2 regions of the Cedecea neteri genome follow, and region 2 is predicted to be linked to the other one. Evidence: predicted binding sites of a transcription regulator. Region 2 holds the regulator's gene; the other holds the start of a gene.
The links. The regulator Fur, encoded in region 2, represses iron uptake genes when iron is present. The targets are predictions, from matches to a motif close to ATAATAATGAGAACNACTATCAA.
Positions count from the first base shown of each region.

Region 1: a site for Fur is predicted at 1,964-1,986, ahead of LH86_RS15780 (TonB-dependent siderophore receptor). Genes of this name have one in related genera too.

Region 1 covers NZ_CP009459.1:3,368,803-3,373,019, forward strand. The annotation lists gene LH86_RS15780 (TonB-dependent siderophore receptor) at 1-1,918, opposite strand, end outside; gene tyrP (tyrosine transporter TyrP) at 2,110-3,321, opposite strand; gene LH86_RS15790 (ABC transporter substrate-binding protein) at 3,568-4,217, shown strand, end outside.
Region 2 covers NZ_CP009459.1:2,302,388-2,306,604, reverse strand. The annotation lists gene ybfF (esterase) at 1-624, shown strand, start outside; gene ybfE (LexA regulated protein) at 766-1,044, shown strand; gene fldA (flavodoxin FldA) at 1,224-1,754, shown strand; gene fur (ferric iron uptake transcriptional regulator) at 2,034-2,480, shown strand; gene chiQ (ChiQ/YbfN family lipoprotein) at 2,575-2,901, opposite strand; gene chiP (chitoporin ChiP) at 2,948-4,217, opposite strand, start outside.

The DNA of each region.
Region 1 (4,217 bases), 1.1 Mb from region 2:
CGACATAGCGTCCGCCGCCGCCCAGGCGTAATTCACCCGGCAGCCAGGAGAAACGCAGGGTGTGGCTGAGGTAAAGCCCGCCCATCGTCGTCGGGGCGTTCACCAGGCGGTTGCCGACGTTCACCGGATTGACGTTATCTTCCACGATCTCAGTTTTGTCATAGCTGTAGTTCGCCGTCAGGTTCCAGTCCTGGGCAATGTCGCCGTTAAGCTCCAGTTCTGCGCCGGTAGAGCGCGCTTTCGGTATATTGCGGGTCACGCCGTTGATAAAGACCGACATGTCTTTTTCATCAATGCGGTAGAGCGCCAGGCTGCTGGTCAGGCGAGGGGCCATCTGCCATTTCGCGCCCACTTCCCAGGTGGTGCCTTTTTCCGTGGACGCGACGTTGCCGTTGTCGTCCGTTTGCGTGGAAGGAGTGAACGACTTGCTATAGCTGCCGTACAGGGAAACGTCAGGCACGATTTTGTACACCAGGCCCAGCTGCGGCAGGAAGGCGTTGCCTCTGTCTTCCAGCGTGGTTTGCGGATTTACCCAACCGGCGCTGGAGGTCTGCGTATAGCGCTGCAGGCGGCCACCCAGCACGGCAATCCACTGGTCAGTCAGATGAATGCTGTCTTTCGCAAACACGGAGCGGCTGTAGAGATTAGTGCGCAGGTTGCTGTTGGAATCGCTATAGGTGCTGCTGTTGGTGACCGGCGAGACGCCGTACACCGGGTTATACATATTGAAGGTTTTCGTCACCTTCCCACGGTACGAATACTTCTTGTAGGTTTCGTTTTGCTCGTAATCCGCGCCCAGCGTGATGTCGTGGGTCATGCCCAGCAGTTCAGGGCTGCCGCTGATGTCCCAGGACGCATAATCCGTCTGGTGGTTGAAGCCACGGTTAGCATCTGCACGACGTGAAACCAGGCCGCTGTTAGGATCGACCGCCGTGGCGCGCACTTCGTTACTGTCGTAGCGGCGCTGCATCCAGGCGTAGTTCAGGTTCGTTTCCCAGGTGTCATCCAGCTTGTACGAGTAGTTGGTCGTCAGGCGTTTGTTTTTACCCCAGGCGTGGTTGGCGTAATCGTCAATGCGGCGGTTGTAAGGGATATCCAGCGGTTTGCCGTTGATAAACGCCGTGCCGCGGTCATACGGAATGTCGAACTTATATTCCACGTAGCTGATATTGAAAGAGGCTTTGTCGCCGTACCAGCTGAGCGACGGGGCAATCAGCGTGTGTTCGTCGGTGCCGAAATTACGCCAGTAATCTTCATGCTGGCGCTCGGCGACCAGGCGGAAGGCGAAGCCGTTGCCGAGCGGGCCGGTGACGTCAACCATGCCGGAGCCACCGCCGTTGCTGCTGCTGGTGCCGCTAACGTGGGTGTTCCAGGTATACTGCGGTTTCTTGCTGACGAGGTTAATCACGCCGCCGGGGTTCAGGATGCCGTAGAGCAGGGAGGCCGAGCCTTTCAGCACCTCAACATGGTCGATGCTGGAATCCATCGCCAGGCCCTGGTTGCTGCGCACCCCGTCAATAAACACGGAGCCGTCGCTGTTCGAGCCGAACCCGCGTTTGACAAACCCGTCCTCGATGCCGCCGAGAGTATTACTCTGCGTGACGCCGCTGACGAACTTCATCGCGTCATTGACCGAGGTCACCGCGTAGTCGTCAATCACCTGCGGCGTCACCACGCTAACGGACTGTGGGATTTCGCTACGCGGCGTTTTGCTGCGGGAGGCGATGGAGGAGTCATCCTGGGTATAGCTGGTTGGTGAGCCGTCCGGATTAGCGGTAGCGACCACGGTTAAGGTGTCTTCCTTCGGTTTGTCGGCGGCGAAAGCCGGAGCACCAACGATGAAGGTTGAAATGATTAATAATTTTGAATTAACAAGAGCCTGGCGAACAAAAGTGGAACCAAAAGGAATGCGATTCATGATGTTGTTTATCTGAACTGAAACGATTTTATAATGGGAATTGAGATGATAATAACAATAATTAGCATTTACAATATTAACTCTGCTTACATAATTACTGGTTTTATATCCAAAATCCTGAGAATTTAGCGGGGAATTAGCAGAAAAAATGAAGAATGCGGGGCGAATACCCCGCATGAAGATGAAGAACGTTAACCGACTTCCGGCAGCAGGCCGACGGTAATCAAGAACTGAATCACAATCACGGCGATCCCGCAGGCAAAGACCAATGCCAGCAGCGGTTTACCGCCCGCCACGCGCCATGTCGCCTCCGTATGCTGTTTACGGCTTTGCCACACCAGCATCGACGGCACCAGCAGGGCAAGTACCGCCAGCGCAACGCCTGCATAGCCCAGCGCCATCACGAATCCCTGCGGGTAGAACAGCGCAAAAACCAGCGGCGGCAGGAAGGTCATCAGCCCGGTTTGCAGGCGACCAGAAGCTTTCCGGTTGCGGGCAAAGAGATCGCTCAGGTAGTCGAATAAGCCGAGGGAAACCCCGAGGAACGAGGTTGCCAGCGCGAAGTCGGCGAACAGATGAATCGCCAGCTCAACGTGAGGGGTGGCCACCACCTGACGAACAACCTGCAGGAAGCCGTTCAGACCGGAATGTTCCGCCATCAGCCCAGTGAAAGTAGGTGAGTCAATGGCGCCCAGGGTGGCGAGCTGCCAGAAGATATAGGCCACCAGTGGAATGGCGCTGCCGACGATAAATACCCAGCGCAGCTTGCGAATATTGCCGTTCATGTAGCTGACAATGCTCGGCACGCTGCCGTGGAAACCAAACGAGGTAAAGATGACCGGGATGGCGGAAAGCGCCAGGCCTTTCTCAATCGGCAGCGTAAGCAGGTTGGTGTGGTGGATATGCGGCATCATCAGAGCGAGCATCACCACCAGCAGGATGATTTTGGCGCTGAACAGTACGCGGTTAAACATATCGACCATATGGGTGCCGATACAGACAATCCCGCCCGCTACTACGGTAAAGAGCAGTACGCCGGAGGTGGCAGAGATCGAGGTGGACAGCCACTGGCTGAGGCTTGCCGCCAGCAGTTCTCCCGCGCCGCTGATGTAGGCCGCCGTCAGGGCATACATCAGAAACAGCATACTGAACCCCGTTAGCCACTGGCCGGGGCGGCCAAGGTAGCGCCGGGCGAGGGTGCCAAGGCCGGTGTCCGCCGAAACGTGCTGATACACCTCAACCAGCAGCAGCGCGGTGTAGCACATTAATGCCCAAAGGCCGATCAACATCAACAACGTGACGCTAAACCCTACGCCAGCAGACGCCAGCGGCATCGCCAGCATTCCTGCGCCAATTGTGGTTCCCGCCACGATAAAAACACTGCCAAGAGTCCTGTTCTTCACGCTTTCCTCTGATTTTACGAAGAGCTGTATGTCATTATGCCGCGCAGGGTAAGGGAAAAGCGTGGGTGCGTCAAATGAGGGTTACGGGTGGTGTATTGATATGTTTACGATTTTGTTTAAGTTTGTGTGACGTTGTCACGTAATAAAATTAAACCAATCAGTGCTTGCCATGTCGTGGGAAATTAAGGCTTTATTAATATAAATAGTAATAATAACTAATCTCTTTCTCATGGAGAGCATCAATCAATGAAAGCAAATTTGGTCCTGACAGGGTTACTGCTCGCTTCGGCGGGCTGCGGCGCCACCACTTATCCCATCACGGTTACCGATATGGATAACCAGCGTATTACCATCCAGAAAGAACCTCAGCATGTGATCCTGCAGGACGGGCGCGACATTTTGTCTCTGGCCCTGCTTGACCGTGAAGATCCGTTCAAACGCGTTGTGGCCTGGAATAACCTGCCGAAAAAACAGGACACCCAAACCTGGGATGTGCTGAAGCGCAAATGGCCTGAGGCCACCAAAATTATTGATATGGGCTTTAGCGATCAGGGCGAGGTAAACCTTGAGAGCGTGCTGGCGCAGCAGCCGGATATCATGATTGCGCAACTGCGTGCCAAGCCTGCGCTGGAGCAAACCGGCGTTATTAAGTCACTTAAAAAGCTCAATATCCCGGTCGTATTTGTTGACTATGAACTGCACCCGGTAGAGAACACTGCCAACAGCGTGAAGCTGCTGGGCACCGTGCTTAATCAGGAACAACGCGCCAAAGAATACACTGACTATTACCAACAGCACCTGGCCCGCATTAAGCAAGTTGCTGACGGGGTGAAAAACAAGCCTACGGTGTTTATTGAGCCGATCGCCGGTAACACCGAGAACTGCTGCTTTACTCA
Region 2 (4,217 bases):
GATCTGCGCAATCACGGGCTGTCGCCGCGCAGCGATGATATGAGCTATGCCGCAATGGCCGGGGACGTTCTGGACACGCTGGACGAATACGGCATCGAGAAAGCGACGTTTATTGGCCATTCTATGGGCGGCAAAGTGGTGATGGCGCTTACCGCAATCGCCCCTCAACGTATTGATAAGCTGGTGATGATAGATATTGCGCCGGTTAATTATCAGGTTCGCCGCCACGACGAAATTTTCGCGGCTATTCGCGCGGTCACCGAAGCGGGCGTAAAAACTCGCCAGCAGGCGGCGCAAATCATGCGCGACCACATAGCTGAGGAAGGCGTCATTCAGTTTCTGCTGAAATCCTTTGCTGACGGCGAGTGGAAATTCAACGTGCCGGTGCTTTGGCAGCAATACGAAAATATCGTTGGCTGGCAGCCTGTCCCGGCCTGGCCACATCCTGCGCTATTTATTCGCGGCGGGAATTCTCCTTACGTTGATGAAAGCCACCGCGAGGCGCTGTTAAGTCAGTTCCCGCAGGCCCGTGCTCACGTCATCGCTGGAGCGGGTCATTGGGTTCATGCGGAAAAACCGGATGCCGTTTTACGGGCGATCCACCGATTTATCGACGCAGAGTAGAAAAACTGATTAAAAACAGACCGACCGGGCAGTTGAAGTCGCTAACGCGTTGGCGGGAATGGCGCGCTGATGTATGATGGCGCGCTTAATTGCACCGGCACCCTGCCCCTGCAGCCAGAATTTCCTGTCAGTATTCTAATCATGGCAAAAGAACAAACGGACCGTACTACATTAGATCTGTTCGCGGACGAGCGTCGCCCCGGGCGGCCGAAAACTAATCCGCTCTCGCGCGATGAGCAATTGCGTATCAATAAGCGCAATCAGCTGAAGCGCGATAAAGTGCGTGGTTTGAAGCGAGTTGAGCTAAAACTGAACAACGAGGCGGTCGATGCCCTCAACCAGCTGGCTGACGCCCGTAACATCAGCCGTAGCGAACTGATCGAAGAGATGTTGCTCGAGCAGCTTAAAAATCTCGGGTAACACCTTCAGCCGCCCTACGGGTTATCTGAAATCTCAAAAGGGTGAGCAAAACCATGTTGCAGACTGTGCACCCGGGCGTGATAGCTGTTTCCGCTGCTGGGGCTGTTCTGCTATGATTGCCCTATACGTGGGCATTGAACGGCCAGCATACTATTAAGTTTCAAGAGGTTATTTTACTCATGGCAATCGTAGGCATTTTTTTCGGCAGCGACACCGGTAACACCGAAAATATCGCGAAAATGATTCAAAAACAGCTCGGTAAAGACGTTGCTGAGGTGCATGACATTGCTAAAAGCAGCAAAGAAGATCTCGAAGGTTTCGACATTCTGTTGCTCGGCATCCCGACCTGGTACTACGGTGAAGCCCAGTGCGACTGGGATGACTTCTTCCCTACTCTTGAAGAAGTCGATTTCAACGGCAAACTGGTTGCGCTGTTCGGCTGCGGCGACCAGGAAGACTACGCGGAATACTTCTGTGATGCGCTGGGGACCATTCGCGACATCATCGAACCACGCGGCGCGGCGATTGTCGGCCACTGGCCAACCGCTGGCTACCACTTTGAAGCCTCCAAAGGCCTGGCGGATGACGACAACTTTGTCGGCCTTGCCATCGATGAAGATCGCCAGCCGGAGCTGACCGCTGAGCGCGTTGAGAAGTGGGTTAAACAGGTTTCTGAAGAACTGAATCTGGCCGATATCATTAACGCCTGATTTCCGTGGCGCAAATGCGATATTTGCGCCATCTTGATAGCTTGTAGCAATGAAAATAATTGCTACAAGTTTGTAACTTTCTCGTACATCCCTGTACAATGTCTTCCTGATAGCTTGGCTGATAATTACTGTAAATGGCGACGCCGCCACGATTTTTCAGCCTTATTTTGCACCATACTTGCGGTTCCCATTTAGAAGTAGCAGTTCTATAATGAGACGCATTACTCTTTACGCTCACTGCAGTTTGAGCGAATCGTTAAGCAACAGGACACTTTCCGCATGACTGACAACAATACCGCATTAAAGAAGGCCGGCTTGAAAGTCACGCTTCCGCGATTAAAAATCCTCGAAGTGCTGCAAGAGCCGGTAAATCATCACGTCAGCGCGGAAGACTTATATAAACGTCTGATCGACATGGGCGAAGAAATTGGCCTGGCGACCGTCTATCGCGTGCTGAACCAGTTTGATGATGCAGGGATCGTGACCCGTCATAATTTTGAAGGCGGCAAATCCGTTTTTGAACTGACCCAACAGCATCACCACGATCACCTGATCTGCCTCGACTGCGGGAAAGTGATCGAGTTCAGCGATGATTCTATTGAATCACGCCAGCGTGAAATCGCCACACGCCACGGTATCCGCCTGACTAACCACAGCCTCTATCTTTACGGACACTGTGCTGAAGGCGACTGCCGCGAAGACGACACCGCCCACGATCCTAAATAAGTAATCCGCATTAATGAACGCTGCTTCGGTGGCGTTTAAAAGCAAAAACCGGCAGGTTTCCCTTGCCGGTTTTTTTATTGACTGAAAAAGGCTATCAGCTGTTATTGGCGCGAATCTCCTGCCAAATCTTATCGCAGCGCACCTTCACGGCTTCATCATTGCCCGTCTTTCTTGCCTGGATGCATTTCTGGTAATCCAGCACGTTCACCGTCTCTTTCTCAACAAACGCTTTGTGCTGTTTTTCCTGACGCAGTACGTTCAGCACGCTCTGGCAGGCTTCAATTTTATCCGGGTTGCCTTCCGCCGTGTTAATACAGGCGCTATAGGCTTGTTTCAGGCGCGAATCTTCCGGAGGAGCCGGAGGCTGAACACAGGCAGACAGCGTGAAAACAGCGGCGGTAACCAGTAAAATCTTTTTCATGTTCGATTCCTTATAAAAAACGGGCGCTTACGCGCCCGGTTTCACATCAGAAGATGGTGAACGGAGCAATCACGATGAACTTCACGTCACGCTCATCCTGGAACATGTTGCCGTAACCACCGCCCCAGCTTGGGATGTCGGAGTGGTTGTCGTACTGAGTGAAGTGCAGTTTGAACAGCGTGCCTTTCGCACGGCCTTCCTGCACGGTATACATGGCGTCGAGGCTGTAAGAAGACTCTTTGATCTTGTTGGAAGCGAGATCCTGACGATTACCGGAAGCATCAAGCGCCCATGTAGATGGTTTTGCATCCCACGCATAAACGTAAGAAGCACCGACTGCCCAACCCGGCAGGTTCCAGTTGCTCAGGTCATACATTGCACCGAAGAACACGGCTTTTTCACCGTTGGCGTTGAAGTCAGAGCGGTTATCCCACCACACATCCAGACGACCGTTGGAAGACGCGTAGGTTGGCGTCATACGCTGCAGGAAGTAACCCTGCTGGCCTTCTGCCTTCACCATGGTCCCTTCCAGACGCAGGTCGACCTGGCCAATTTTATAGCCAAATGTCAGCGCCTGGAGCCATGCGGTGCCATCGTAGATATCATTGATGGTGTTGTTCGCGGCTTTGTCACGGGTACCGTAGAACTGGTAGCTGGTGCTCAGCGGGCTGCCTGCAACGTCGAATTTGTAGCTGGCTTTAGCAAAGTACTGATCAACAAAGCCCTGAGCCTGACCGAATGCTGCTTCCAGAATCAGATCGTTTTTGAAGTCATACTTCGCGCCGATGGAGTGCAGGTAATCAACTTTGGTCTTTTTATCGTTCTGGTAGAACTTGTCGGTTTCAAGGTGCCATGGCGCCTTGTACTCGTTAGTCCACATGTAGGAGAAGCTCAGCGCACCGGCGTCGCCGTAATCGAATGCGGCACCCGCTTCAGCCCCCTGATAAGTACCAGGCATGAAGCTCCAGTGTGGTGCTAACAGCGTTTGGCCGGTTGGCTGAATGTAACCTGCGCGAGCCCAAACCGGGCCGTATTTGAATTTAGCCGCCGCTTTATAAAGGCTAATGCCACCTTTATCGCCGGAGTAGTCTTCGTCGTAGGTTTTATTTTTAGAGGAGAATGCGATTTCGTTCGGGTGGCCGCTGGCGCTGTCTTCGGCCATTTCGATGGCGGTGAAGGCGGCAATATCGAAACCAAACATATCGGCCGCATAGCCAGACTGGAAGTCGAGGTTGGCGTTCCAGGTTGAGTGCGACAGGTTAGTTTTGTACTTACCGTCGGACACATCTTTACGGTCACGTTCACGCTGCCAGTAA